Orrella dioscoreae: one gene and its partner. The protein of the gene in region 1 interacts with the protein of each later gene in a pairwise test. Links are inferred from orthologs where the notes say so. Each region holds a gene or a part of one and is shown in the gene's direction. Other genes may lie near its edges. The genes, in order: ODI_RS17160 and nuoG.

Region 1 (16,549 bases):
CCGCCGCCGCGCAGACAGCCTTGCGCGAGCACCTGTCCGGCACGCTCAGCCACGTCGACGACATCTGCGAACGCTATCCGCAGTATGTGACACGCCCGGCGAAGTAAGCACCGGGCGGCGCTGTCAGCCCAGCCTGTCAGGCCTGCTCGTCCACGCCCGACAAGGTCTCCACCAGCTTGCCCAACGCACTCCAGTCCAGGCTGCCTTCCCCTGCGCTGCACACGCCTTCCAGCAGTTGCGCGATGAGCGCGGCGCCGGGCATGAAGACGCCCCGGTCCTGTCCGGCCTGCAAGGCCAGCCGCAGGTCCTTGCGCATCAGTTCGGCCTTGAAGCCCGGCTGGAAGTCCCGCTCGATCAGGCGCAGCGCATTCTTCTCCAGCACCATGCTGCGCGCGGCGCCGCCCAGCAGGGCCTCGCGCACCACGGCGGGCGGGACGTCGTGGCGGCGCGCCAGCGCGAACGCCTCGGCCACGCCCAGCATGACACCCGTGACCGCGACCTGGTTGCAGGCCTTCACCACCTGGCCCGCGCCGACGCCGCCCACGTGCGCCACCTTCGACCCGATGGCCTGCAGATAAGGCAGGCAGGCCTCGAAGACCGCCGCGTCGCCTCCCACCATGCAGCTCAGGCTGCCGGTGGCCGCGCCCTGCTGGCCGCCGCTCACCGGCGAATCCAGCATGGCCACGCCGCGCTCGGCCAGCCGCGCCGCGAAGCCGCGCGTCGCGGGCGCGCTGATGGTGCTGGTGTCGATCACCGTGCTGCCCGCGGCCAACGCCTGGGCCAGTCCGCCCTCGCCGAACAGCACGGCCTCGACCGCCGCGGTATCGGACAGGCACAGGAAGACCACGCGGCATGACGCACCCAGCGCCGCGATGCTGTCGGCGGCCTGGGCACCCTGCTCGACCAGCGGCGGCATGGCCTGGGCATTGCGGTTGAAGACGGTCACGGCATGCCCGGCGCGCAACAGCGAACCGGCCATGCCGCGCCCCATCACGCCCAGGCCGATGAAGCCGACGCGGACAGGGGAAGAGGATTGAGTCGCAGACATCGTGTGCCAGGCTCCTTGTGCAAGGTTGGGGGGGATCAGGGTTTGGGCAGGGTGCGCAGCGAATCACCGATGAGTTCATAGCCCGCGTCGATCTGCTGCTGGAAGGCGGGGCCGTCGGCATAGTCGGTCATGAGGCCCGTCTTCTCGGTGAAACCCTTCCAGGCCGGCGTATCCAGCGCGGCCTTGAACGCGTCATGCAGCGTGCGATAGACGGGCTCGGGCAAACCGGCAGGCGCCATCAGGCCCTTCATGTTGTCCAGCGCCACCGGGTAGCCCAGCTCGGTCACGGTGGGCACGTCGGGAAAGGCCGGCACGCGCTTGTCGGAGAACACAGCCACCGGCTTGATGCGCCCGCCGTTGATGAGGCCCATCACCTCCTCGGGCGCACCGAAGGCCATGTCGACCTGCCCGCCCGCCAGCGCCAGCAGCGAATCGGCGGCGCCCTTGTAGGGCACGTGCAGGAAATTCAGCCCGCTCTTGGCCTGGAACACCAGCATGGTGGAGTGGAACAGGCTGCCCTCGCCCGTCGAGCCATAGGACAGCGAACCCGGCGCTTTCTTCGCCTGCTCGATGATCGACTGCATGGTCTGGTGCGGCGAGTCCGCCTTCACGGCCAGCACCGAGGGCAGGCGCGCCACTTTCAGCACCGGCGTGAAGTCCTTGCGCGGGTCGTACGAGAGCTTCTGGTGATTGCCCACCGAGGTCGTCTCGCTGCCGCCGCCCACGAAGAGCTGGTAGCCGTCGGGCTTGGCCTGCGCGATCTGCTGCGCGGCCAGCGCGCCGGCCGCGCCGGGCCGATTCACCACCACCACGGGCACCGGGAACGTGTCCTTCACCGCATTGGACAGCTGTCGCGCGATCTGGTCGGCCGAGCCGCCCGGCGCAAAGCCCACCACGATCTCGATGGACCGTTGCGGCGTCCAGTCCTGCGCGGCCGCGGGCGCTGCCCCCAGCAGCGCCGCCATGCCCGCGCCGGCCCCCGCCAACCGGACGCTGCGCCACGACAATGAAAGGAAATGCCCGGCACGCGCCGCGCCTTGCTGGATGCGAATCATGTCTGTCTCCGTCTTATGGTTATTCGCCAGGTGCGTCGGTGCGCCCCAGCTTGTCGGGCAACTCTAGCAAGGCTGGGGGACGGTAGAAAGTGATAAATTCCGCAAGGCTTTCATCGCTTTTATCGAACACAAGAACGCGCCCAGACGGCCTGCACGCCGGGGCCGCGGCCACACCAAGAGACAACGATGACCCTCAAGCAGCTGGAAGCCTTCTATGCCGCCGCCACCTCGGCCAGCTTCGCGGTCGCGGCCGCGCAATTGCATCTCTCGCAGTCCTCGCTTTCCAAGCGCATCGCCGAACTGGAACAGACGCTGGGCCGGACACTCTTCGATCGCGCCGGACACCGGTCCGCGCTGACCGCCGCGGGCAAGCTGCTGCTGCCGCGTGCGCGGGACATGCTGGCCGCCGCCGACGCGGCGCGCGCCGCCGTGGGCCAGGACGATCCGCTGCAAGGCCTGTGCCGCTTCGGCCTGGGAGAACTCGCGGCCATGACCTGGCTGCCGCGCTTCGTGGCGCGCTGCCGGGAGGACTTCCCGGCGCTGCAACTGGAACCGCAAGTGGACATGGGCCAGGCGCTGGAAAGCCGGCTGACCAGCGGCGAACTGGATTTCGCCGTGGTGGCCGGCTGGTCCTCGCACAATGCCATTGCCTCGCACACCATCGCCGAGGTGCGCTATGGCTGGGCTGGCGCGCCCGAGCTGCTGCGGGGCCGACGGATCATCACGGCCGAAGTGCTGCAGGACGTTCCCGTGATCACCATGCCGCCCGCGGCCGGCTCCACCCGCCTCTTCGATGCCTGGCTCAGCGCCAACACGCTGGCCGTGCCGCGCCGCCTCGTCTGCAACAACATGTCCGCCATCGCGGGACTGGTGCGCGCAGGCATCGGCGTGAGCTTCTTTCCGGAAGGCTGGCTGAAACCGCTGGTGGAGCGCGGCGCGGTGGCGGTCCTGGACAGCGACCCGCCTTTGCGTGCGCTGCACTACTCCTTCCAGTGGCGGCGCGACGACATCCGGCCGGCCCTGGCGGCCCTGCGTGAACGGGTGGTGCAGGTGGCGGACTTCAGCGTGCCGCACCCGCTGTGGTGAAGACGGGCGCTCAGCCCTCGCGCGCGAGATCCTCGGGCGTATTGAGGTTGTCGAAAGCCTCGGCCTGGTCGTCGAAATCCATCGCCACGGCGCCGGCCTCGCGCAGCCACCCTTGCACGCGGCGTTCGCCGCGCGACAGGTAGTCCAGCAGGCCGGGCAACAGGGTGGTGGCGGCCAGCATGCACACGGGCTGCCAACGGCCTTGCGTGGCCGCCACGGCAAGCGGCGCGTGCGCGGCTTGCGCCGCCTGCAGCAGGCGGCTGGCCAGGTCGGCCGGCACCCGCGGCATGTCGCAGGCCCAGGTCAGCACCCAGCCCGCGGGCGCGACCGGCAGGGCCGACGCGAGCCCCGCCAGCGGCCCCTGGTAACTCCCCAGCACGGGATCATCCGGCACCACCGTGCCATAGGCGGCGTAGTCCGCCAGGTTGCGATTCGCGCTGATCAAGAGGCCATCGACCTGCGGCCGCAGGCCCGCGCACACGTGCGCGACCAGCGGCTGGCCGCGCCAGGCCAGCAGGCCCTTGTCGCGCGCGCCCATGCGCAGGCCTTGTCCGCCCGCCAGGATCAAGCCGGTGAGGGTCTCGCGCATGAAGTGTCAGCCGCCGATGTAGCTCATTTCGATGCGACGCTCGCCAGCGGGCGCCTCGGCCCGGCCGCGCAACTCGGAATAGGCATCGGTGCGCCCGCCCCACAGGCTCGCCAGCAGGCCGCGCAACTGGTCCGGGTCCGCGCCTTGACGCAGCGGGCCTCGCAGGTCGTGCCCCTGCGAGGCGAACAGACAGGTATAGAGCCTGCCTTCGGGCGACAGGCGCGCCCGGTTGCAGTCGCCACAGAACGCGTGCGTGACGCTGGTGATGACGCCGATCTCGCCCGCGCCGTCGTCGTAGGCCCAGCGCTCGGCCACCTCGCCGGCGTAATGCGCCGACAGCGGCGAGAGCGGATGTTCCGCGCCGATGCGCGCCAGCACCTCGGCGCCCGGCACCACCTCGGCCAGGTTCCAGCCATTCGTGTTGCCCACGTCCATGTATTCGATGAAGCGCAGGACGTGGCCGGAATGCCGGAAGCGCCGCGCCATGGGCAGGATCTGGTGATCGTTCAGCCCGCGCCGCACCACCATGTTGACCTTCAAGGGGGCCAGGCCCGCCTCCGCCGCCGCGTCGATGCCGCGCAGCACGTCATCAGGCGAGAAATCGGCATCGCTCATCCGGCGAAACAGCACCGGGTCCAGCGCGTCCAGGCTGACCGACACGCGCGTCAGGCCCGCCGCGCGCAGCGCCCGCGCGCGGCGCGCGAGCAGGATGCCGTTGGTGGTCAGCGTCAGGTCCAGGGGCTTGCCTGCCGGCGTGCGCAATTCGGCCAGCATGCCCACCAGCGCATCCAGGTTGCGGCGCATCAGCGGCTCGCCGCCCGTCAGGCGGATCTTCTCCACGCCCAGGTCCACGAAATGGCTGGCCAGCCGGGCGATTTCCTCGAAGGTGAGCATGTCGGCATGCGGCAGGAACTGGTAGTTCGCGTCGAAGACGTCGCGTGGCATGCAGTAGCCGCAACGGAAATTGCAGCGGTCGGTCACCGAGATGCGCAGGTCGCGCAAGGGCCGTCCCCGCGCATCGAGCGGCGTCACGCCCGGCGCGGGCGCATGCCGCGCCGCGCCCGCGTAGGACGGGGCGGCAGGGGTGTCGCGTGCCAGGAAGATGACTTTGCTCATTGGAGGGATGTTAGATCGCGGGGGGCGGCCGCGCCCGAAAGCCCCTGTCGCCAGAGGTGTCCGGGCGCGGCGTGTCACCCTCTGCCGAAAGCCTGCTCGAAGGTCTGCAGCTCGCCGGTGTGGCGCGCATCGTAACCCACCAGCTGCCGCAGGTAGCCCACGAACTCTGGACTGCGCATCAGGCGCAACAGTTCCTGCATGGCCGGCTGCGCCAGGCTGGATTGATGCACCGCAAAGAAATAGCGCTCGCGCACCAGCGGAATGAATGCCAGGCCGAAGCGGCAGGCCGCCGTCTCGACGCCCACGCCGGTGTCGGCCATGCCGCTGGCGATGTGGGCGGCAATGGCCATGTGCGTGAATTCGTTGGTCTCGTAGCCCTGCACCGCGCTGATGGGAATGCCCGCGCGTTCCAGCAGCAGGCTGACCAGGTAGCGCGTGCTGGAACCGATCTGGCGGTTCACGAAGCGCACGTCCGGGCGCGCCAGGTCCGTGATGCCCCGGATGTTCTTGGGATTGCCCGGCTCGACGAACAGCCCGGTGTTGCGCACGGCAAGGTGGATCAGGCGGTAGTTGTCGACGTCCAGCCACTGCGCATAGCGCGCCATGATCGGCGCCTCGAATTCGCCCAGCGGCACCTGGAAGCCCGCCAGGTCGCATTCGTGGCGCTCCAGCGACGCCAGCGCCTCGATGGCCGTGCGGTAGCGCAATTCCATGCCGGGCGCGTGGCCGCTTCCGCTCATGTGATGCATCAGGGCCTCCACCGCGAAGCCGTGGCTGGCGTGCAGGCGCACGTGCGGCTCGCCTTGCGGCAGCAGGCGCTCCAGCTCTTCCTGCAGCTCGGACGCCATGCTCTCCAGCGTCGGCATCAGGCGCGCCTCGATGCGGCGGTTGGCCCACAGCAGGCGTTGCGCGAACGGCGACAGCTGCGTGCCCTGGCGGCGCTTGGTGATGAGCAGCGCCGTGCCGAAGCTTTCTTCGAATTTGCGCAACACCCCCCAGCCGTGCCGGTAGGACAGGCCACAGGCCTTGCAGGCGCCGGCGATGTGGCCGGTGGCATCGATGGCCGCCAGCAACGCCAGCACTTCCTGCAGGGAAACCCCTTGTTCACCATCCGAGCCGAGCAACCACGCGGGGCGCAGGCCGATGCGGAATTTATATGTCATTTAATTCTTATTGAAGCGGCCAAAAACCCGGATTAGAGTAGTCGGCACAGGAACCGCCAGACGGCGATGCGATTAATAATATGTTCCTGGAGACATAATAACCATCGTCATGCAGCCCGGCAAGGCAAACCGCCCCGGCCCGGCGCAGGACGATAGGCACAAGGAGCCAGACATGTCAGTCACCGGCCAACCCGGCGCTGGCGCGCCCATTCGCAAGGCCAGCATCGACCTGGCATCGACAGGCGCGGCACGCGGCACCGACCCGCTGCACAGCGTTCCGTCCGACCAGGCCACCCAGATTGCCGCCGCGCGCATCGTGGGCCTTTACAAGGACCAGCCCGGCGCCCTGCTGCCCATCCTGCACGCCATCCAGCACGAACTGGGCTGCATCCCGCCCGAAACCGTGCAGGTCGTGGCCGACGCGCTGAATCGTTCGCGGGCCGAGGTGCACGGGGTCATCACCTTCTATCCGCACTTCCGCAGCAAGCCCGCCGGGCGCCACGTGGTGGAAATCTGTCGGTCCGAGGCCTGTCAATCGCGTGGCGGCGAGCAGCTTGCCGACCACGCGAGAAAACAGCTGGGCTGCGATTTCCACGAGACCTCCGCGGACGGCGCCGTCACGCTGGAACCCGTGTACTGCCTGGGCCTGTGCGCCCAGTCGCCCTCCGTGATGATCGACGGCCAGCCGCACGCCCGCGTCACCACCGAGAAATTCAACCGGCTGATGCAGGGAGTGCAATCATGAGCGCCCCGCTCACCTTCCCCGCCGCCCCGCGCGAATCCACCGTCACGCTGTATGTGCCCCGCGATGCCGCGGCGCTGGCCGTGGGCGCCGATGCCGTGGCGAACGCCATCGAACAGGAAGCGCAGCAACGTGGGCTGTCCGTCGACATCGTGCGCAACGGCTCGCGTGGCCTGCTATGGCTGGAAACGCTGGTCGAGGTGGCAACGCCGGACGGCCGCGTGGCCTACGGCCCGGTCGAGCCCGAGGACGTGGCGGGCCTGTTCGAGGCCGGCTGGCTGCAAGGCAAGGCGCATGCGCTGTGCCACGGCCAGACCGAAGACATTCCCTATCTGAAGAAGCAGGAGCGCCTGACCTTCGCCCGCGTGGGCATCACCGATCCGCTGTCGCTGCATGACTACGCGGCGCACGGCGGCCTTGAAGGCCTGCGCCGGGCGCTGTCCATGACGCCCGAGCAGATCGTCGAGGAAGTCACGCAATCCGGCCTGCGCGGCCGTGGCGGCGCGGCCTTCCCCGCCGGCATCAAGTGGAAGACGGTGCTGGCCGCCGGCGGCGCGCGGAAGTACATCGTCTGCAACGCCGACGAAGGCGACTCGGGCACGTTCTCGGACCGCCTGCTGATGGAAGGCGACCCCTACGTCCTGATCGAAGGCATGACCATCGCCGGCCTGGCTGTGGGCGCCACCTCCGGCTACCTGTATGTGCGCTCGGAGTACCCGCACGCCATCGCCGCGCTGCAGCAGGCCATCACCCGCGCCCGTGACGTGGGCTGGCTGGGCAAGGACATCCATGGCAGCGGCCGCACCTTCGACCTGGAAGTGCGCGTCGGCGCGGGCGCCTATATCTGCGGCGAGGAAACCTCGCTGCTGGAAAGCCTGGAGGGCAAGCGCGGCGTGGTCCGCGCCAAGCCGCCGCTGCCCGCCATCAAGGGGCTCTTCGGCAAGCCCACCGTCATCAACAACGTCATCACGCTGGCCTCGGTGCCCACCATCCTGGCGCGCGGCGCGGCCTATTACCGCGATTACGGCGTGGGCCGCTCGCACGGCACCCTGCCCTTCCAGCTGGCCGGCAACCTGAAGCAGGGCGGCCTGGTGGAAAAGGCCTTCGGCCTGACCCTGCGCGAACTGCTCTACGACTATGGCGGCGGCAGCGCCTCGGGCCGGCCCCTGCGCGCGGTGCAGGTCGGCGGCCCGCTGGGCGCCTACCTGCCTGAATCGCAATGGGACGTGCCGCTGGACTACGAGGCCTACCAGAAGATTTCGGCCATGGTGGGACACGGCGGCCTGGTCGCGTTCGACGACACCGTCGACATGGCGCACATGGCGCGCTACGCCATGACCTTCTGCGCCGTGGAGTCCTGTGGCAAGTGCACGCCCTGTCGGATCGGCTCCACGCGCGGGGCCGAGGTCATCGACAAGATCCGCGACGGGCGCCAGCGCGAGCAGAACGTCGAACTGCTGCGCGACCTCTGCGACACCATGCTGGGCGGGTCCCTGTGCGCGCTGGGCGGCATGACGCCCTACCCCGTGCTCTCGGCGCTCAACCATTTCCCCGAAGACTTCGGCGTGCGCGCGCCGGCAGACCAGGACGCGCACGCGGCCTAGGCCCCCATCCATACCGTCCGGGCCAGGAAAGGCCGGCAAGGAGACAACCATGCTGGAAACCGTCATCAAGCGCGAACGCGATCTCGGCACCCCCGAGGCGGAGTCCGCCAACACCGTCACGCTGATCATCGACGGCCAGGCCATCACCGTGCCCGAAGGCACGTCGGTGATGCGCGCGGCCGCGCTGGCCGGCATCAACATTCCCAAGCTATGCGCCACCGACAGCCTGGACGCCTTCGGCTCCTGCCGCCTGTGCCTGGTGCAGATCGAAGGCCGCCGCGGCTATCCGGCGTCCTGTACCACCCCGGCCGAGGAAGGCATGGAAGTGGTCACCGAGAACGCCAAGCTGCACGCGCTGCGCCGCGGCGTCATGGAGCTGTACATCTCGGACCATCCGCTGGACTGCCTGACCTGCCCGGCCAACGGCGACTGCGAGCTGCAGGACATGGCCGGCGTCGTGGGCCTGCGCAACGTGCGCTATGGCTACGAAGGCGCCAACCACCTGACCAGCACGGTCGATGACTCCAATCCGTATTTCAGCTACGACGACACCAAGTGCATCGTCTGCAACCGCTGCGTGCGCGCCTGCGAGGAAACCCAGGGCACCTTCGCGCTGACGATCTCGGGCCGCGGCTTCGGCTCGCGCGTCTCGCCGGGCCAGGACGAGCCCTTCCTGCAAAGCGAATGCGTGTCCTGCGGCGCCTGCGTGCAGGCCTGTCCGACGTCGACGCTGCAGGAAAAATCCGTCATCGAACTGGGCCAGGCCGAACACGCCGTGCTCACCACCTGCGCCTATTGCGGCGTGGGCTGCGGCTTCAAGGCCGAGATGAAGGGCCAGGAAGTCGTGCGCATGACGCCGTGGAAGGACGGCAAGGCCAATCGCGGCCACTCCTGCGTGAAGGGACGATTCGCCTGGGGCTACACCACGCACAAGGAACGCGTGCTGAACCCCATGATCCGCAAGAACATCTCCGACCCGTGGCGCGAAGTGTCGTGGGAAGAGGCCATCCAGTACGCCGCCAGCGAGTTCCGCCGCATCCAGGGCCGCTATGGCCGCGACGCCGTGGGCGGCATCACCTCCTCGCGCTGCACCAACGAGGAAACCTGGCTGGTGCAGAAGCTGATCCGCGCCGCCTTCAACACCAACAACGTCGACACCTGCGCGCGGGTCTGCCACTCGCCCACCGGCTATGGCCTGAAGCAGACGCTGGGCGAATCCGCCGGCACGCAGACCTTCGACTCGGTCATGAAGACCGACGTGGTCATCGTCATGGGCGCCAACCCCAGCAGCGGCCACCCGGTGTTCGCCTCGCGCCTGAAGAAGCGCCTGCGCCAGGGCGCGCGCCTCATCGTCATCGACCCGCGCCGCATCGAACTGGTCAGCTCGCCGCACATCAAGGCCGACTACCACCTGCAAGTGCGGCCAGGCACCAACGTGGCGCTGCTGACCGCGCTGGCGCACGTCATCGCCACCGAGGGCCTGATCGACGAGGCCTACGTGGCCGAGCGCTGCGACCCCAAGTCCTTCAACGAATGGCGCGAGTTCGTCTCGCGCGCCGAGAATTCCCCCGAAGCCAGCGCCGAAGTCACGGGCGTGCCGGCCCAGGCGGTGCGCGGCGCCGCGCGGCTCTTCGCCACCCAGGGCAACGGCGCCATCTATTACGGCCTGGGCGTGACCGAGCACAGCCAGGGCTCCACCACCGTCATGGCCATCGCCAACCTGGCCATGGCCACCGGCAACGTCGGCCGCGAAGGCGTGGGCGTGAACCCGCTGCGCGGCCAGAACAACGTGCAGGGCTCCTGCGACATGGGCTCGTTCCCGCACGAACTGCCGGGCTACCGCCACATTTCCGACAACGTGGTGCGCAAGCAGTTCGAGGAAGCCTGGAACGTCACGCTGCAACCCGAGCCGGGCCTGCGCATCCCCAACATGTTCGACGCCGCGCTGGGCGGGACCTTCAAGGGCCTGTACTGCCAGGGCGAGGACATCGTGCAGTCCGACCCCAACACCCAGCACGTGGCCGCGGCGCTGTCGGCCATGGAGTGCATCGTGGTGCAGGACCTGTTCCTGAACGAAACCGCGAAGTACGCCCACGTCTTCCTGCCGGGTTCGTCCTTCCTGGAAAAGGACGGCACCTTCACCAACGCGGAACGGCGCATCTCGCGCGTGCGCAAGGTCATGGAGCCGCGCAACGGCCTGGCCGACTGGGAAGTGACGATGGCGCTGTCCAACGCGCTGGGTTATCCCATGAACTACACCCATCCCAGCGAAATCATGGACGAGATCGCGCGGCTGACCCCGACCTTCACCGGCGTGTCCTACGCCAAGCTGGAAAAAATGGGCAGCATCCAGTGGCCCTGCAATGACGCGGCCCCCGAAGGCACGCCCATCATGCACGTGGACGCCTTCGTGCGCGGCAAGGGCCGCTTCCTGGTCACGCAGTACGTGCCCTCGGACGAGCGCTCCACCCGCAAGTTCCCGCTGCTGCTCACCACCGGGCGCATCCTGTCCCAATACAACGTGGGCGCGCAGACGCGGCGCACGCCCAACGTCATGTGGCATGCCGAGGACGTGCTGGAAATCCACCCGCAGGATGCCGAGGACCGCGGCGTGGCGGAAGGCGATTGGGTCGGCGTGCAAAGCCGCTCGGGCGAGACCGTGCTGCGCGCGACCCTGACGGATCGGGTGCAACCGGGCGTGGTATACACCACCTTCCATTTTCCCGAGTCCGGCGCCAACGTGGTCACCACGGACAGCTCCGACTGGGCGACCAACTGCCCCGAATACAAGGTCACGGCCGTGCAGGTCATGCGCGTGTCGCAGCCTTCCGATTGGCAGCGCAAGTGGTCCCGCTTCACCGACATCCAGCAGAAGCTGTTGCGCGAACGGGCCCGCGAGTCCGACGTCGTGCCCGCCGGGAAGTAAGCCCACCAGGACCTCGCCCCCATGCCCAGCGCCGCCACCGGCACGCCCGACGTACTCGACGCCAACGAGACGCACGCCCTTGCCACCCACGCCACCCTGCCCGTCCTGCGGATCCGGGGCGGCGTGGCGGTGCGCGAGACGCTGACGGACACGCTGGCCGAGGAAACCCCCGTCGCGCTGGAATACAACGGCATCAGCCACGCCACGCTGCTGGCCACGCCCGCCGACCTGGAAGACTTCGCGCTCGGCTTTTCGCTGACCGAGGGCATCGTCGACAGCCTTCAGGACGTGCGCGACCTGAGCCTGCGCGAGGAAAGCGGCGGCGTGGTCGTCGCGCTGGAAGTCTCCAGCGCCAGCTTCGCGCGCCTGAAGGACCGGCGCCGGGCCATGGCGGGGCGCACCGGCTGCGGCCTGTGCGGCGTGGAGACCCTGCCCGAGGTGCTGCGGTCCGTGCGGCCCGTGTCCGCGGGCCAGCCCATTTCGCTGGAGGCCGTGCGCGCGGCCCAACGCGCCATGCGCGCACGCCAGGCGCTGCACGAGATCACCGGCGCCACCCATGCCGCCGCCTGGGCCGACGCCCAGGGCAACGTGCGCCTGGTGCGCGAAGACGTGGGCCGCCACAACGCGCTGGACAAGCTGGTGGGCGGCCTGGCCCGCGCAGGCATGGCGGCCTCGGCAGGCTTCATCGTGGTGTCCAGCCGGGCCAGTTTCGAGATGGTGCAGAAGGCCGCCTGGTCGGGCGCCCCCTTGCTGGCCGCGGTGTCCGCCCCCACGGCGCTGGCCGCGCGGCTGGCCGAGGACGCGGGCCTGACGCTGGTCGGCTTCCTGCGTGACGCCGACTGCACGGTGTATGCCCATCCGGAACGCGTGCGCCTGGCGCCCTGAATCCACACACCCACAACAACGACACCGCCGGAGACAGCAGCATGGATATCCCCAACCTGATCCGCATGGCCAACCGCATCGGCGATTTCTTCGGCGCCATGCCCGACCAGGCGGAGGCCCAGGAGGGCATCACCAACCACATCCAGAAGTTCTGGGAGCCGCGCATGCGCCACGCCCTGCTGGATTTCCTGGCCTCCCACCCCGACGGCCGCGACGGCGACGTGCAACTGCGCGAGAACGTCCACCGCGCTATCACCGACAACCTCGAGCGCCTGCGGCCCGCGGCCTGAGCCGGCGCGACCATGGCCTTCCCCGTTTCCACCCGCGCCGCCCCCAGGCGACGCTCGCTTTCCTGGCAACACCCGCAGTGACAACACAAAATCAGACATCGGTACACGATACGTCCGAGGAGACAGCATGAACACAGCGACCAGTACCCTGGGGATCCCGCCGTCGGCGGGCTTCCTGGACAAGGAAAGAACCATCGCAGGACCGGGCTTCAACCGCTGGCTGGTGCCGCCAGCCGCCCTCGCCATCCACCTTTGCATCGGCATGGCCTATGGCTTTTCCGTGTTCTGGCTGCCGCTGTCCAAGGCCGTGGGCGGCGCGGCGCCGCTGGCCTGCCCGGCCGACATGAGCCTCGTGGCCGAGCTCTTCACCACGTCCTGCGACTGGAAGATCTCCACGATGGGGTGGATGTACACGCTCTTCTTCGTGCTGCTGGGCTGCTCGGCGGCCCTGTGGGGCGGCTGGCTGGAACGCGCCGGCCCGCGCAAGGCCGGCGTCGTGTCGGCGGTGTGCTGGTGCGGCGGCCTGCTGATTTCCGCGCTGGGCGTCTATCTGCACCAGATGTGGATGCTGTGGCTCGGATCGGGGGTCATCGGGGGCATCGGGCTCGGGCTGGGCTATATCTCACCGGTCAGTACGCTCATCAAATGGTTCCCCGACAAGCGGGGCATGGCCACCGGCATGGCCATCATGGGCTTCGGCGGCGGCGCCATGATCGGCGCGCCGCTGGCCGACGTGCTGATGCGCCACTTCGCCACGCCCGACTCGGTCGGCGTCTGGCAGACCTTCCTGGCCATGGCCATCATCTACTTCGTGTTCATGATGTCCGGCGCCATGGGCTACCGCGTGCCGCCCACCGGCTGGAAGCCCGAAGGCTGGACGCCGCCGGCCTCGCAGGTCAACAACGCCATGATCACCAAGGGCCACGTGCACGTGAAGCGCGTCTGGGGCATTCCCCAGTTCTGGCTGGTCTGGGGCGTGCTGTGCCTGAACGTGACGGCGGGCATCGGCATCCTGGGCATGGCGTCGCCGCTGCTGCAGGAAGTGTTCGCCGGCCGCCTGATCGACCAGCCGCAACTGGGCTTCACGGACCTGGACAAGGGGCAGCTGGCCGCCATCGCGGCCATCGCGGCGGGCTTCACCGGCCTGCTCAGCCTGTTCAACATCGGTGGCCGTTTCTTCTGGGCCAGCCTGTCGGACAAGCTCGGCCGCAAGATGACCTATGCCATCTTCTTCGCGCTGGGCATCGTGTTGTACGCGTCGATTCCCTGGACCGGCCAGATGGGCCAGCTCGCGCTCTTCGTGGGCGCCTTCGGCATCATCCTGTCCATGTACGGCGGCGGCTTCGCCACGGTGCCTGCCTACCTGGCCGACCTGTTCGGCACGCAGATGGTGGGCGCCATCCACGGGCGGCTGCTCACGGCATGGTCGGCGGCGGGCATCTTCGGCCCGGTGCTGGTCAACTACATCCGCGAGTACCAGCTGTCCATCGGCGTGCCGCGCGCGCAGGTCTACGACATCACCATGTACATCCTGGCCGGCATGCTGGTGCTGGGTTTCCTGTGCAACCTGGCCATCCGCCCGGTCAACCCCAAGCACTTCATGACCGACGAGGAACTGGCCCGTGAGAAGGCCCTGGCGCACGAACGCGCCGTGGCCTCGGAAGTGCGCGGCAGCGGCAGCTCGACCTATCGCACGCCGATGGCCCTGGTGCTGTTTGCCTGGGCCGCCGTGGGCATTCCCCTGGCCTGGGGCATCTGGGTCACGCTGCAGAAGACCGCCGTGTTGTTCCACTGATACGCCACGCGCGGTCCACGCGGGAACGCCGCTCTCCGGGGCGGCGTTTTCCATTGCGGGATGCACGCTTGCGGCGCTATGCTTCATTTTGTCCTATGACAATAAAGAGCGCCGTCCCATGTACATTCCCGCCGCCTTCGCCGAGACCGATACCGCCGCGCTCCACGGCCTGATCGCCGCGCACCCCTTCGGCACATTGGTCACCCACGGCGCCCAGGGCCTGGACGCCACGCACGTTCCTTTCCTGCTGGCCGCGGACCAGGGCCCACAAGGCACGCTGCTGACCCACATCGCGCGCGCCAACCCCCTGTGGCAGCAGCATGCCGACGGCGAAGCCGTGCTGGTCGTCTTCTCGGGCCCGCAAGGCTACGTGTCGCCCAACTGGTATCCCAGCAAGCATGAGACGCACCGGCAGGTGCCCACCTGGAACTACCAGGTCGTGCACGCCCATGGCCGCCTGCGCATCCGCGACGACGAACGCCATGCGCGCGGCCTGCTGGCCCGGCTGACGCGCGAACACGAGACCCGCTCGCAGCAGTCGCCCCCCTGGAAGATGGGCGACGCGCCGCCAGACTACCTGTCCCAGCATCTGAAAGGACTCGTCTGTCTCGACGTCGAAATCGACCGCCTGGTCGGCGTGTCGAAGCTCAACCAGAACAAGGCCGACGCCGACCGCAATGGCGTGGTGCAGGGGTTGGCGGCGCGTGGCGAGACCGCCCTGGCGCAAGCCATGCGCGACGCAGGCGCGCCGTCGTGATCCGGATCCGGGTGGCGCAGCAGGCCGACATCGCCGATATCTTCGACGTGCGTGGCTCGGTGCGGGAAAATCCTCTGTCGATCGAGGAACTGGCGGCGTTGGGCATCACGGAGAATTCCGTCGCCGACATGATCGCCGCCGAACCTTGCGCCTGGGTGGCGCAGGCCGGTGCGCGCATTGTCGGCTTCGCCATGGCCGATGCCGACACAGGCGGCGTCTTCGCGCTGTTCGTGCGGCCCGAGTGGGAGGGCCAAGGCCTAGGCTCGCTGCTGCTGCGCAAGGCCGAAGCGTTTCTCTTCAGCCGACACGCGGTGCTGTGGCTGGAGACGGACAGCCGCAGCCAGGCCAGCCCGTTCTATCAGCGGCGAGGCTGGCAGGCCACGCGCACACTGGCGGGCACCGACGTGCGTTTGGAGAAGCGGCGCACGCCAGCCGCATGAAGGACGGACTGCACGCAAGCATGAAAAAGCCCGGCGCCTTGCGGCCCGGGCCTGGTCCTGCTGGCATGACGCCCTGGCCGGAAGCCGGCCGGGGCGCCCTTGGCCTTACTTGTCTTCCTTCACGCGGTAGACCAGCACACCGGTGTGGGCCAGCGACAGCACCTTGGCGGTGACGCTGCCCAGCAGCAGGCGCGACAGGCCGCTGCGGCCGTGGCTGCCGATGAAGATCAGGTCGCAGCCGTTGTCGCCGGCAGCCTGGACGATGCCGTCGGCCACGTTGAAGTTCGACACGGACACGCGGGTGCTCTTCACGCCGGCGGTCTCGGCGCGGTGCATCACGGCGTCGAGGTACTTGCCCGCCTGCTCGGCCGCGGCCTGTTCGTAGGACTCGTCGGTGATCGCATAGGCGGCAGCCATGCCGTCGAAACCGATGGTCGCGGCAAAGGGCTGCGTGACGTACAGCGCCACCACTTCGGCGCCAATGGAGCGCGCGAAGGTGATGCCGGCGTTGGCGGCCTGCGACGACAGCGGGGAACCGTCGGTGGGAATCAGGATTTTCTTGAACATGGTGCCAGCTCCTGTAGAGGGTATATCTCGATGCTAGTTGAAAAGCCCGTCCCGCGGTTTGCGCTCGAGCAAGGCGCGGAATGCGCAATCATGGCAGTTCCGCGGGGTCAGCCTTGGCCCGTGGCCGCGCGGAACAGCACGGTACAGCGCGTGCCCGAGCGGCAATAGGCCAGCACCGGCGCGGGCAGGTCCTTCAGCAGGGCCGAGAACTGCGCGACGTCGCCTTGCGTCATGGCGCCGCTCACCACCGGCTGGTAGCGCGCCTGCAGGCCGGCGGCCTCGGCGGCCTCCAGCACGTCCGCCGCGGCGGGCTGGTCGGGACCGCCTTCGAAGTCAGGACGGTTGATGATGACGCTGCGGTATCCCGCGGCCGCGACAGCGGCCATGTCTTCGGGCGCAAGCTGGGGGGCGACCGCGAAATCCTGGGTGAGGCGATTGATGGGTACGGACATGCGGTGTTCTCCTTATGGGTGACGCTACGGTCGA
Region 2 (12,760 bases), 2.2 Mb from region 1 along the record:
GGCATGCGTCCAGCCACGGAAGAACACGCGCAGGTCTATCTCCTTGCCCAGCACCAATCCCACGGGGCCTTCTTCGGAGTAGGGCAGGTATTCGCCATGCTTCTCATGCACGCACCACTCGTTGCGCGTCAGCGCCATGACCGGCCCGAGTTCGCCCAAGGCCTTGAAGATGTCCTTGGGAGCGCCGGCCAGGCGGGTCGATCGCAAGTCGCCGCAGGCCGCGGCAACCAGCTCGGCCTCGGACACGCCCAGTGTCTGGGCGCGCTGGCGCGCCCGCTGCTTGGGTTGCTCGCGCTGCAGCGTGTCATGGCGTGCGCGCAAGGCCGCCGCCCGGTTGGCGAATTCAGTCTGCATGAAAGCTTGGGTCATGAGTGGGCAACCGTGGATTATGGGCGGAGCCTTGGTCAAAGTGGATTAATTCTCGTTAATTTTTGGGGTGGACTGCAAGCCATGTTTTTGTTTGAGATCGCGCCACGGACGGCGCGGGATGAAGACGGGACGATGGCGGCTACCCAATGTGTATTTTGTAACCAGGCCACAAAGCGCCCGCCTGCAAGGGCTGTCGTGAAAAAGGCAGGGATGCGATGCGATGGCTTGTGGCGTATCGAGGTCTTTCGCAATGCCCGCCAGCGCCTGATTTGGCAGGGCTGCATGCGTCTTGCATTTTCGTTACCTGTCCCAGGGCGGGCGTGTTGTTCCCCCCTGGGGCATGGGATAAGGTGCGGCCATGCTGAACGATCACCCCCTACCCACCCATGGCGAGCCCGTGCCTGCGCAGGCGCCGTTCTTTATCGTATTGAATGCGGGATCGGGCCGTGACGACGCGGGCGACACGCGCGCGGTCATCCAGCGCGTGTTGCAGGCAGGCGGCCGCCGCCATGAAATCAAGCTCGTGCGCGATCCCTCGGATCTGACCGCCGCGGCGCAATGGGCGGCGGAGCAGGCGCGCCGCCATCATGGCGTGGTCGTGGCCGCCGGCGGCGATGGCACGCTCAATGCCGTGACGCAGGTCGTCCTGGGGACGGGACTGCCTTTTGGCATCCTGCCCCAAGGCACGTTCAATTACTTTGGCCGCGCCTATGGCATTCCTGCCCATACCGAGCGCGCGACGAACGCCTTGCTGAACGCGCACATCGTTCCCGTGCAGGTGGGCACGCTCAATGGCCGTGCATTCCTGGTGAATGCCAGTGTCGGCCTGTATCCGCAATTGCTGGAAGACCGCGAGGCCTACAAGCAGCGTTATGGCCGCAGCCGCTTCGTGGCCTTGATCTCGGGCCTGGTCACCTTGCTGCAGCGGCCGCGCCAGTTGAGGCTGGAGCTGGTGAAGGACGGCGAGCTGCGCGAGTTGCGCACGCCGACGCTGGTCGTGGGCAACAACCCGCTGCAGCTCGAACAGCTGGGTTTCACGGAGGGCGAGATCCTGCGGCGAGGCGGCCTGGTGGCCATGAGCCCCAAGCCTGTCGGCACGCTGGCGCTCTACGGCATGATCCTGCTGGGCATGCTGAGCCGCCTGGGCCGCGCGGAAAACGTCGTCAGCTTCGGCTTCCATGAACTGCGCGTGAAACTGCGCAAGGAAGGGCGCCGCAATCGCCACAAGGTGGCGATGGATGGCGAGATCTTCCATATGGATGCGCCCTTGGTGTACCGCGTCGCCGAGCACAAGCTGCCCTTGCTGGTGCCGCGTGACATCGACCCGGCGGACCGCGCATGACGTCTGTCCTGCATCTGAGCGATCCGCACTTCGGCACCGAGCAACCCGCGGTGGTTGATGCCCTGGTGGGGCTGGTCCGCGCCTGTCAGCCTGAACTGGTGCTGCTGGGCGGGGACATCACCCAGCGCGCCCGCAGCGCGCAGTTCGCCGCCGCCCGCCGTTTCGTCGACCGACTGGCCGTACCCACGCTGGTGGTGCCCGGCAATCACGACATTCCGCTCTTCAATATCGTGGCCCGGCTGCTGGATCCTTATGGAAACTACCGGCGCGCATTCGGACCGGATCGCGAGCCTGTCTATTCCTCGGACACGCTGCTGGCCATCGGCGTGGATTCCACGCGGCCGCAGCGGCACAAGAACGGCTATGTCTCGTCCCGCCAGATCGAGCGCGTGGCGCGCCTGCTGGATGGCGCGCGCCCAGGCCAGTTGCGCATCGTGCTGATGCACCATCCATTGGTGGCAGCCGTGGAGAGCGATCAGGTGAATCTGGCGGGGGGGCGCGAGAACGCCATGCGCGTGTGGTCGCAAGCCGGCGCCGACTTGCTGCTGGGCGGACATATCCACCTGCCGTATGTGGCGCCGCTGCCCGCACGCATCAACCAGCAGGGCACCTGGGCCGTGCAGGCCGGCACGGCGGTGTCGCAGCGGATACGCGGTGGCGTGCCCAATTCCGTGAACATCATCGACTGGGCGCCCGAACGCACGCGCGCCTCCGTTTGTCGTGTGCAGCGCTGGGACTACCTCGTCAGCGCGAACTCCTTCGTTCCCGCCGCAGAGCACGAACTGGCACTGTCGCGCCAGGCGTGGCGCGTGGCCGAGCCTGATCCGCTGGGCGTCGCGCTCGGCTACCACTGACGGGGAGGCCTGGAATGGCGTGGGCCGAGTTGCTGGGCAGGCACCCGGGCATCGTGCTGTTTGCCTGGCTGGCAGCGGGCGCGAGCGTTGGCGCGCTGGCGGCGTGGCGACTGGGGCAGGGTGGCAGCAGGTCCAAATTGATATGGGCTGGCGCCGGGGGGGCGATATTCGCCGTGCTGGCGGTCGGGCAGGGTGGCGCGGCATCCAGGCAGGTGGCCTTCGACGCGGCACTGGCGGCGTCGCTGGCGCAGCATGCCCCAGCGCCCCTGCTCGAGGGCCTGGCGTTGTTCACGACCCTGGGTGACCGGAACTTCCTCATCGGCCTGGGGGCGGCGGTGCTCCTGGTGCTGTTGTGGCGCCGGCGCTGGAAGGACGCCGGCGTGTGGGTCGCCGCCACGGCCGTTGCGGGTTATCTCAATACCTTCCTGAAAGCGAGTTTCGCCCGGGTACGTCCCGAGCATGTGCACGGGTTCGCCGAGGCGCATGGCTGGAGCTTCCCGAGCGGGCATGCCACCGGGGCGCTGTCGGTCTACGGCATGCTGGCCTGGTTGTTGCTGCGGACCGTGCCCGGCAACTGGCGCCTGCCCGTCGCCGGGCTGGCAGGGATGCTGGTCGCCGCCATCGGCTACAGCCGGGTGGTGCTGCAGGTGCATTATTTCAGCGACGTCTTGGCTGCTTACGCCGTGACCGGCGCATGGTTGCTGGCATGTGTGCTGGTGTCGCAGCGGGAATATCAGGGACGAATCTGAGGGCGCGCCAATCTTGCCTATGAAGCAAGGTTGCCGGGTAAACCCTCGCAATTCCCAATTTGTCCCCCTTTGATGTTGCACGAACCCAACAACCTGGCACTGTTCTGCGACTTTTCCGGCGCAGAACATAGCCACGCCAGAGGATTTTTGATGCAATAGCTTCAACTTCCCTTCGCGGAGTTAGCGGGGTAGCGGGTTTGATGATCTACCCGATGCTCCAGTCACTCAAATCTTCGGAGATTTCTTAAATGAAAAAGACTCTGCTCGCCGCCGCCGTGCTGGCCGGCTTCGCTGGTGCCGCCCAAGCGGAAACCTCGGTGACCCTGTACGGTATCGTTGACGTTGGCGTCGGCTACCAGCAAGTCAAGGGTGGTGGACTGGAAAAGGCTTCGCGCACCGGTCTGATCGATGGCACCCAAAGCGGTTCGCGCTGGGGCCTGCGTGGCTCGGAAGACCTGGGTGACGGTCTGCGCGCCATCTTCACGCTGGAAAGCGGCTTCAACTCGCGTACCGGCCGCTCGGGCCAAGGCGGCCGCCTGTTCGGTCGTCAAGCCACCCTGGGCCTGGCTTCGGACAACTGGGGTACGCTGACCGTCGGTCGTCAAACCAACGTGTCGTCGGACTTCTTCGGCCCGATCGATCCGTTCGCCGCTTCCTACGGTCAATCGCACATTGGTTCGTCCTTCGGTCAAACCGCCACGCTGCGCTATGACAACGCCGTCAAGTACCTGACCCCCAGCTTCGGTGGCTTCCAGGTCGGCGCGCTGTACTCCTTTGATATTGCCGATGGCGATACCTCCGAATTCCAGACCAACCGTAAGGATCGTGCCATCAACGCCGGCGTGCGTTATGTCAACGGCCCCCTGAACGTTGCTGCTTCGTATGACCGCATCAACGGCAACTCGGCTCTGGCCCGTGGCAGCGATCGCATCAACGCGTGGCTGGTCGGCGGTACGTACGACTTCGAAGTGGTCAAGCTGGCTTTGGCCTACGGCCAATCGAAGGACGGCTGGATCGGTTCGGCTGCTCCTAGCCTGCAAGGCGGCTACACCATCGACGGTACGGGCTTCAACTCGAACGTCTACAACGACGGCCTGAAGGTCAAGTCGTACCTGGTTGGTCTGTCGGCCCCCGTGGGCCCCGGCAGCCTGTTCGGTTCGTGGCAGCGTGCTGACCCCAACGAGTCGGTCTCGAACGGTGCCGGCACTGCCGACGCCACCCAGAACGTCTACAGCCTGGGCTACACCTACGACCTGTCCAAGCGCACCAACGTGTACGCTTACGGTTCGTACGCCAAGAACTACGCGTTCCTGGACGACGTCAAGAGCACCGCTGTCGGCGTGGGCCTGCGTCACCGCTTCTAATCGGTCAGCGCGGCATCTGCCGCGCCTGCCGAGCCCGGTCCTCGTGGCCGGGTCGAAGCCTGATCGGGCTGGGCCTTCGGGCCCGCTCAAGAAAGCCACCTCTTCGGAGGTGGCTTTTTCATTTGCCTGTTCGATCTGTTGGGGCGGCGTGGCGGGCGTGGGAACTGTCTTGTCCGTGGAACGGTGTGTCTTGCGGACATGGCTGTGTCGCCGATCAACCGGATGGTGGCGGTCGTGGGGAATAAGCGCCACGCAGGCTGTCTGTTCGTCAGCCTTCGGTCAGGTGCTTGAGACTTCACGAATGCTACAATCTATAAGTTTGCGCACTTGTCGGAAGTTCCTGGATGAACCTGCACCAATACTTTCCCGTCCTGCTATTCATCGTGGTGGCAACCCTCATGGGGTTCGGCCTTCTCCTGGCAGGTGCGGCCATCGGTCCGCGCAAGCCCTATGCGGAAAAGCTCTCCCCCTACGAATGCGGCTTCGAGGCCTTCGAAGACTCGCGCATGAAGTTCGATGTGCGCTATTACCTCGTCGCCATCCTGTTCATTCTTTTCGACCTGGAAATCGCCTTCCTGTTCCCCTGGGCCATTGCGCAGGGCGAGTTGGGCATGGTCGGCTTCGGGACGGTCATGGTGTTCCTCGCCGTGCTCACCGTCGGCTTCATCTACGAATGGAAAAAGGGCGCGCTGGACTGGGAGTGATCCCGCCGCGTTCCTGAGTCAGCGAGACAGAGACAGCTATGGCCATAGACGGCATCCTCAAGCAAGGCTTTATCACCACCAACGCCGACAAGTTCATCAACTGGGCGAAGACCGGTTCGATGTGGCCCATGACCTTCGGTCTGGCCTGTTGCGCGGTCGAGATGATGCATGCCGGCGCAGCCCGGTATGACCTCGACCAGTTCGGCATCATTTTCCGCCCCAGTCCGCGCCAGTCGGACCTGATGATCGTGGCAGGCACCCTGTGCAACAAGATGGGTCCCGCGCTGCGCAAGGTCTACGACCAGATGCCCGAGCCGCGCTGGGTCGTGTCCATGGGTTCCTGTGCGAACGGTGGTGGCTACTACCACTACTCGTACTCGGTGGTTCGCGGTTGCGACCGCATTGTCCCTGTCGACGTCTACGTGCCGGGTTGCCCGCCCACGGCCGAGGCGCTGGTCTACGGCTTGCTGCAGATGCAGAACAAGATCCGCAAGACCAACACCATCGCCCGCTGAGCGTGCCGCGGGCCATCGCGGCCCGCCGCCTCAGCTAGGCCTCATCGCTTGTAACGACGATACATGACATGACCCGGCTAGAAACCCTGCAAAACAATCTGCAAGCCGCCTTCGGCGACGCGGTGTCCCTGACCCTAGCGCTGGGCGAGCTCACGCTGACCGTGCCCGCCGAAAGCTGGGTGCCCGTCGCGACCCGCCTGCGCGACGAATCCAGCCTGCGCTTCGAGACCTGTGTGGACCTCTGTGGCGTCGACTACTCCACGTATGGCGTGGGCAAGGTCGGTGATCCCCAGGGCACGGCGCCTGCCTATCCCGGCCGCTACGCGGTCGTGATCCACCTGCTGTCCGTCACGCACAACTGGCGCCTGCGCGTGCGCACCTTCACCCCCTCGTCGGAATTCCCCGTGCTGGCGTCGCTGACCAGCGTGTGGCCCGGCGTGAACTGGTTCGAGCGCGAAGCGTTCGATCTGTACGGCGTGGTCTTCGAGGGCCACGACGACCTGCGTCGCATCCTGACCGACTACGGCTTCATCGGCCATCCGTTCCGCAAGGACTTCCCGCTGTCGGGCAACGTCGAAATGCGCTACGACCCCGAGCAGAAGCGCGTGCTGTACCAGCCGGTCACCATCGAACCCAGGGAAATCACCCCGCGCATCATCCGCGAGGACAGCTACGGGATAGGTCGCTGAGATGTCTGAAATCAAGAACTACACGCTGAACTTCGGCCCGCAGCACCCGGCCGCCCACGGCGTGCTCCGTCTGGTGCTGGAACTGGATGGCGAAGTCATCCAGCGCGCCGACCCGCACATCGGCCTGCTGCATCGCGGCACCGAGAAGCTGGCCGAGCACAAGACCTTCATCCAGGCGCTGCCCTACATGGACCGCCTGGACTACGTGTCCATGATGTGCAACGAGCACGCCTACGTCATGGCCATCGAGAAGCTGCTGGGCATCGAAGCCCCGCTGCGGGCGCAATACATCCGCGTGATGTTCGATGAAATCACGCGCATCCTGAACCACCTCATGTCGCTGGGTTCGCACGCGCTGGACGTGGGCGCCATGGCGGTGTTCCTGTATGCCTTCCGCGAGCGTGAAGACCTGATGGACTGCTACGAAGCGGTCTCGGGCGCGCGCATGCACGCGGCCTACTACCGTCCGGGCGGCGTCTATCGCGACCTGCCCGACACGATGGCCCAGCACCAGAACAGCAAGTACCGCAGCGAAAAGGAAATGCGCGTCATGAACGACGCGCGTTCGGGCTCGCTGCTGGACTTCATCGAAGACTTCACCAACCGCTTCCCCGCCTGTGTCGACGAGTACGAGACGCTGCTCACCGACAACCGCATCTGGAAGCAGCGCCTGGTGGGCATCGGCGTGGTCGATCCCGATCGCGCCAAGGCCCTGGGCTTCACCGGCCCCATGCTGCGTGGCTCGGGCATCGCCTGGGACCTGCGCAAGATGCAGCCCTACGAAGTCTATGACCTGATGGACTTCGACGTGCCCGTGGGCGTGAACGGCGACTGCTATGACCGCTACCTGGTCCGCGTGGCCGAAATGCGCCAGAGCAACCGCATCATCCGCCAGTGCATCGAGTGGCTGCGCAACAATCCCGGCCCGGTCATGACGGACAACCACAAGGTCGCGCCGCCCAAGCGCACCGGCATGAAGTCCACCATGGAAGAGCTGATCCACCACTTCAAGCTGTACACCGAAGGGTTCCACGTGCCGCCCGGCGAGGCCTATGCCGCCGTCGAGCATCCCAAGGGCGAGTTCGGCATCTACCTGGTGGCCGACGGCGCGAATAAGCCGTACCGCCTGAAGATACGTGCCCCGGGTTTCGCGCACTTGCAGTCGCTGGATGAGATGGCGCGCGGTCACATGATCGCCGACGCCGTGACCATCATCGGCACGCAGGACATCGTATTCGGCGAGATCGACCGCTAAGGCGGCCGGCTCGCACCGTTATTTTCGGATTCAAATCATGCTGCTCTCCGAACAGGCCTACCAGAAGATCGACAGGGAACTCGCCAAGTTCCCCGCCGAGCAGAGACAGTCCGCCATCATGGCGTCGCTGGGCATTGCTCAGGTCGAAGCCGGCTGGGTCTCGCCCGAGGTGATCGAGGACGTCGCCAACTACCTGGGCGTGCCGCCCATTGCCGTCCAGGAAGTCGCCACGTTCTACAACATGTTCGACGTGCGTCCGGTCGGCAAGATCAAGATCTCGGTCTGCACCAACCTGCCCTGTGCCTTGCGCGACGGTGAAAAGACCGCCGACCTGCTGAAGAAGAAGCTGGGCATCGGTTTCCGCGAAACCACGGCCGATGGCCTGTTCTCGCTGGTCGAAGGCGAGTGCATGGGCGCCTGCGGCGATTCCCCGGTGCTGCTGGTGAACAACCGCCATATGTGCGTGCGCATGTCCGAGGAACGCATCGACGCCATGCTCGACGATCTGAAAGCCCAAGGCGCTTCACTATGACTACGCTCGATCTCCAACGTTTCGACCTGCGCAACTACTCGCAGGGCCTGGCCCCCGATCCGGCAGGCAACGATGCCGCCCGCACCATGTGCTTCCATGATCGCCACATCTCGCCGCAGATCATGGCGGGCCTGGACGGCGACAACTGGGGCCTGCAGGAATACGTCAAGCGCGGTGGCTACGAGGCCCTGCGCAAGATCCTGACCACGGGCATGAAGCCCGAGGACGTCATTGCCGAGGTGAAGGCCTCGGGCCTGCGCGGCCGTGGCGGCGCGGGCTTCCCGACCGGCCTGAAGTGGAGCTTCATGCCGCGCGGCTTCCCCGGCCAGAAGTACCTCGTCTGCAATTCCGACGAAGGCGAACCGGGCACGTTCAAGGATCGCGACATCCTGCGCTTCAACCCGCACATCGTGATCGAGGGCATGGCCATCGCGGCCTACGCGATGGGCATCAACGTGGGCTACAACTACATCCACGGCGAAATCTTCGAGGTGTACGAGCGCTTCGAAGCGGCGCTGGAGGAAGCCCGCGCCGGCGGCTTCCTGGGCAAGGGCATCCTGGGCTCGGAATTCGATTTCCAGCTGCATGCCTTCCATGGCTATGGCGCCTACATCTGTGGCGAGGAAACCGCGCTGCTCGAATCGCTGGAAGGCAAGAAGGGCCAGCCGCGCTTCAAGCCGCCTTTCCCCGCCAGCTTCGGCCTGTACGGCAAGCCCACCACGATCAACAACACCGAGACCTTCGCGGCGGTGCCCTGGATCATCCGCAACAGCGGCGCGGCCTACCTCGAAATCGGCAAGCCCAACAACGGCGGCACCAAGCTGTTCTCGGTGTCGGGCGACGTCGAGCGTCCGGGCAACTACGAGATCCCGCTGGGCACGCCGTTCTCCAAGCTGCTGGAACTGGCCGGCGGCATGCGCGGCGGCAAGAAGCTGAAGGCAGTCATCCCCGGCGGTTCCAGCGCGCCGGTGCTGCCCGCGCACATCATCATGGACTGCACCATGGACTACGACAGCATCGCCAAGGCTGGCTCGATGCTGGGGTCGGGCGCGGTCATCGTGATGGACGAGACGCGTTGCATGGTCAAGTCGCTGCAGCGCCTGTCGTACTTCTATTTCGAGGAAAGCTGCGGCCAGTGCACGCCGTGCCGGGAAGGCACGGGCTGGCTCTATCGCATGGTCAACCGGATCGAGAACGGCCAGGGCCGCCAGGAAGACCTGGACCTGCTGGACTCGGTGGCCGGCAACATCATGGGCCGCACCATCTGCGCGCTGGGCGACGCCGCCGCGATGCCGGTGCGTGGCTTCCTGAAGCACTATCGCGACGAATTCGCACACCACATCGAGCACAAGTGCTGTGTGGTGCCGAAGTACCTGTAAAGGTTGGACGAGAGATCATGGTTGAACTGACCATCGACGGCAATAAGGTCGAAGTACCCGAAGGCAGCATGGTGATGCATGCCGCCCACAAGCTCGGGGTGTACGTACCGCATTTCTGCTATCACAAGAAACTGTCCATCGCGGCCAACTGCCGCATGTGCCTGGTCGACGTGGAAAAGGCGCCCAAGGCATTGCCCGCCTGCGCCACTCCCGCGACCAACGGCATGGTGGTGCACACCGCTTCCGAGCGCGCCGTGTCCGCCCAGAAGAGCGTGATGGAGTTCCTGCTCATCAATCACCCGCTGGATTGCCCGATCTGTGACCAGGGCGGCGAGTGCCAGTTGCAGGACATCGCCGTGGGTTACGGCGGCTCGTCGTCGCGCTACAACGAAGAAAAGCGCGTGGTGTTCCACAAGGACCTGGGCCCGCTGGTCTCGGCCGAGGAAATGTCGCGCTGCATCCACTGCACCCGCTGCGTGCGTTTCGGCCAGGAAGTGGCCGGCGTGATGGAGCTGGGCATGGTGGGCCGCGGTGAACACTCCGAGATCACCACGTTCGTGGGCCGTTCGGTCGAGTCCGAGCTGTCCGGCAACATGATCGACCTCTGCCCGGTCGGCGCGCTGACCTCCAAGCCGTTCCGCTACCAGGCCCGCACCTGGGAACTGGCGCGCCGCCGCAGCGTCAGCCCGCATGACAGCCTGGGCGCCAACCTGGTCGTCCAGGTCAAGGGCGAGCGTGTGCTGCGCGTGGTGCCCTTCGAGAACGATGCCGTCAACGAGTGCTGGATCAGCGACCGTGACCGCTTTTCGTACGAAGGCCTGCACGAAGACCGCCTGACCGCCCCGATGGTGCGCAGCTGTGATGGGCAGTGGCGCGAAGTGTCGTGGAGCGAAGCGCTGCAATCCGTCGCCCAGGGCCTGACCCGCGTGCGTGACAGCTTCGGCGCCGGCCAGATCGGCGCGCTTGCCACTGAATACGCCACGACTGAAGAGTTCTCGCTGCTGGCCCGCCTGACGCGCGCGCTGGGTTCCGAGAACATCGATTTCCGCCTGCGCCAGACCGATGCGTCCTTCGACGCCGCCCGTGCTGGCGTGCCGTGGCTGGGCATGGCCGTGTCCGACCTCGACACCGTCGACTGCGTGCTGGTCGTGGGTTCCGTCCTGCGCAAGGACCACCCGCTGATCGCCCAGCGCCTGCGCCAGGCCGCCAAGCGCGGCGCGCGCATCCTGCTGGTCGACACGCTGGCCGACGATCCGCTGCTGCCGGTCGCCGCCCGCCTGACCGTGGCGCCTTCGGCGCTGCCGCGCGCGCTGGCCGAGATCGGCGCGGCGCTGGCTGCCCTGAAGTCCACGGAAACGCCGGCTGCCTTCGCCGCGGTCGAGCCGAGCGAGGCTGCCCGCAAGATCGCCGAATTCCTGGCTGCCGGCACGCAGACCGCCGTGCTGCTGGGCAACCAGGCCGTCGCCGCGCCCGAGGCCAGCCTGCTGGCCGCCAACGCCCGCCACCTGGCCGATGCCGTGGCCGCGCGTTTCGGTTTCCTGACCGCCGGCGGCAACACGCTGGGCGGTTACCTGGCCGGCGCCGTGCCGGGGCAGGGCGGCAAGGGCGCGCAGGCCATGCTGGCCGAGCCGCTGAAGGCCTATGTCGTGCTGCACGCCGAACCGCTGCTGGATGCCGACAACGGCGCCCAGGCCGTGGAGGCGCTGAAGGCCGCGCAGTTCTCGGTGGCGCTCACGCCTTACCGTTCTTCGGCCGAACAATGGGCCGACGTCATGCTGCCGGTGGCGCCGTTCACCGAGACCTCCGGCACGTTCATCAACGCCCAGGGCCTGGCGCAAAGCTTCAAGGGCACGGTTGCGCCCCTGGGCCAGACGCGTCCGGCCTGGAAGGTGCTGCGCGTGCTGGGCAACGTGCTGCAACTGCAGGGCTTCGACGACGAAACCTCCGAGGGCGTGCGTGACGCCGCGCTGGTGGGGGGCATCGAAGGCCGCCTGTCCAACGACGTCAAGGCCGCGCTCGGCGTGGGCAAGCCCGCGCAGGGCGGGCTGGAACGCGCCGCGGATCTCCCGATCTACCGCAGCGACGCCATCGTGCGCCGCGCCCCTTCGCTGCAGGCAACCGCGTCCTCGCGCGCGCCCCAGGCGAAGGTCAACGCCGCCACCCTGGCCAAGCTCGGCCTGGAGGCCGGCCAGGCTGTGCGGGTGGCGTCGGCGCAAGGCAGCGTGACGCTGCCGCTGGCGGTGGACAACAACGTGGCGGACGGCGCGGTGCGCGTCGCGGCCGGTTTCGAGCAGACTGCGGCACTGGGTAGCGCCTTCGGTCAACTGACGGTGGAGCGTGCCTGATGGAATGGCTCAACGTTCTTGAAAGCCAAGGCGTGGCGTTGCTGGGCCCGACGGCCTGGCTGGTGGTGTGGACGGTCGTCAAGATCCTGATCATCGCCGTGCCCATCATCCTGTGCGTGGCCTATCTCACGTACTGGGAACGCAAGATGATCGGTTTCATGCACGTGCGCCTCGGGCCCACGCGCGTGGGCTATCGCGGCCTGCTGCAGCCCTTCGCCGACGTCTTCAAGCTGCTGACCAAGGAAGTCATCGTCCCCAGCCAGGCCAACAAGGTCCTGTACATCCTGGCGCCGGTGGTCACCCTGATGCCGGCGCTGGCCGCCTGGGCGGTGGTGCCTTTCGGTCCGGAAGCGGTGCTGGCCAACGTCAATGCCGGCCTGCTGTACATCATGGCCATCACCTCCATCGGCGTCTACGGCGTCATCGTGGCGGGCTGGGCCTCCAACTCGAAGTACGCCCTGCTGGCGGCGCTGCGCGCCTCGGCCCAGATGGTGTCCTACGAGCTGGCCATCGGCTTCGTGCTGGTGGTGGTGCTGCTGGTGTCGGGCAGCCTGAACATGAACGAGATCGTGCTGGGCCAAGGCCGCGGCTGGTTCGCCGAGCGCGGCATCACCTTCCTGTCCTGGAACTGGCTGCCGCTGCTGCCGCTCTTCGTCATCTACG

What was found.
Region 2: the proteins of ODI_RS17160 (region 1) and nuoG interact in binary tests that used the Escherichia coli proteins (3 or more experiments, as listed by UniProt). The link is inferred for Orrella dioscoreae from one-to-one orthologs.

The regions. Positions count from the first base shown.
Region 1 is NZ_LT907988.1:3,703,090-3,719,638, forward strand. Bases 5,232-8,015 are described here. They hold ODI_RS17160 (formate dehydrogenase subunit gamma), read left to right. Parts: upstream 5,232-6,229; coding sequence 6,230-6,802; downstream 6,803-8,015. Other genes in these bases: ODI_RS17155 (substrate-binding domain-containing protein), read right to left, coding at 5,232-6,057; ODI_RS17165 (formate dehydrogenase beta subunit), read left to right, coding at 6,799-8,015. In the rest of the region: ODI_RS17125 (GntR family transcriptional regulator), read left to right, coding at 1-107; ODI_RS17130 (NAD(P)-dependent oxidoreductase), read right to left, coding at 137-1,048; ODI_RS17135 (Bug family tripartite tricarboxylate transporter substrate binding protein), read right to left, coding at 1,084-2,103; ODI_RS17140 (LysR family transcriptional regulator), read left to right, coding at 2,290-3,189; molybdenum cofactor guanylyltransferase MobA, read right to left, coding at 3,200-3,778; GTP 3',8-cyclase MoaA, read right to left, coding at 3,785-4,894; more of ODI_RS17155, read right to left, coding at 4,969-5,231; more of ODI_RS17165, read left to right, coding at 8,016-8,403; fdhF (formate dehydrogenase subunit alpha), read left to right, coding at 8,453-11,329; formate dehydrogenase accessory sulfurtransferase FdhD, read left to right, coding at 11,351-12,214; ODI_RS17180 (formate dehydrogenase subunit delta), read left to right, coding at 12,256-12,504; ODI_RS17185 (OFA family MFS transporter), read left to right, coding at 12,632-14,299; ODI_RS17190 (FMN-binding negative transcriptional regulator), read left to right, coding at 14,418-15,056; ODI_RS17195 (GNAT family N-acetyltransferase), read left to right, coding at 15,053-15,496; ODI_RS17200 (universal stress protein), read right to left, coding at 15,602-16,063; ODI_RS17205 (TIGR01244 family sulfur transferase), read right to left, coding at 16,171-16,515. UniProt on the Escherichia coli protein: NDH-1 shuttles electrons from NADH, via FMN and iron-sulfur (Fe-S) centers, to quinones in the respiratory chain. The immediate electron acceptor for the enzyme in this species is believed to be ubiquinone.
Region 2 is NZ_LT907988.1:1,464,705-1,477,464, forward strand. What follows is about bases 9,371-12,433. They hold nuoG (NADH-quinone oxidoreductase subunit NuoG), read left to right. Parts: upstream 9,371-9,769; coding sequence 9,770-12,097; downstream 12,098-12,433. Other genes in these bases: nuoF (NADH-quinone oxidoreductase subunit NuoF), read left to right, coding at 9,371-9,752; nuoH (NADH-quinone oxidoreductase subunit NuoH), read left to right, coding at 12,097-12,433. In the rest of the region: ODI_RS06805 (hemin-degrading factor), read right to left, coding at 1-369; ODI_RS06810 (diacylglycerol/lipid kinase family protein), read left to right, coding at 728-1,711; ODI_RS06815 (metallophosphoesterase family protein), read left to right, coding at 1,708-2,565; ODI_RS06820 (phosphatase PAP2 family protein), read left to right, coding at 2,580-3,314; ODI_RS06825 (porin), read left to right, coding at 3,563-4,678; ODI_RS06830 (NADH-quinone oxidoreductase subunit A), read left to right, coding at 5,023-5,382; ODI_RS06835 (NuoB/complex I 20 kDa subunit family protein), read left to right, coding at 5,421-5,897; ODI_RS06840 (NADH-quinone oxidoreductase subunit C), read left to right, coding at 5,966-6,586; ODI_RS06845 (NADH-quinone oxidoreductase subunit D), read left to right, coding at 6,588-7,841; NADH-quinone oxidoreductase subunit NuoE, read left to right, coding at 7,879-8,373; more of nuoF, read left to right, coding at 8,370-9,370; more of nuoH, read left to right, coding at 12,434-12,760. UniProt on the Escherichia coli protein: NDH-1 shuttles electrons from NADH, via FMN and iron-sulfur (Fe-S) centers, to quinones in the respiratory chain. The immediate electron acceptor for the enzyme in this species is believed to be ubiquinone.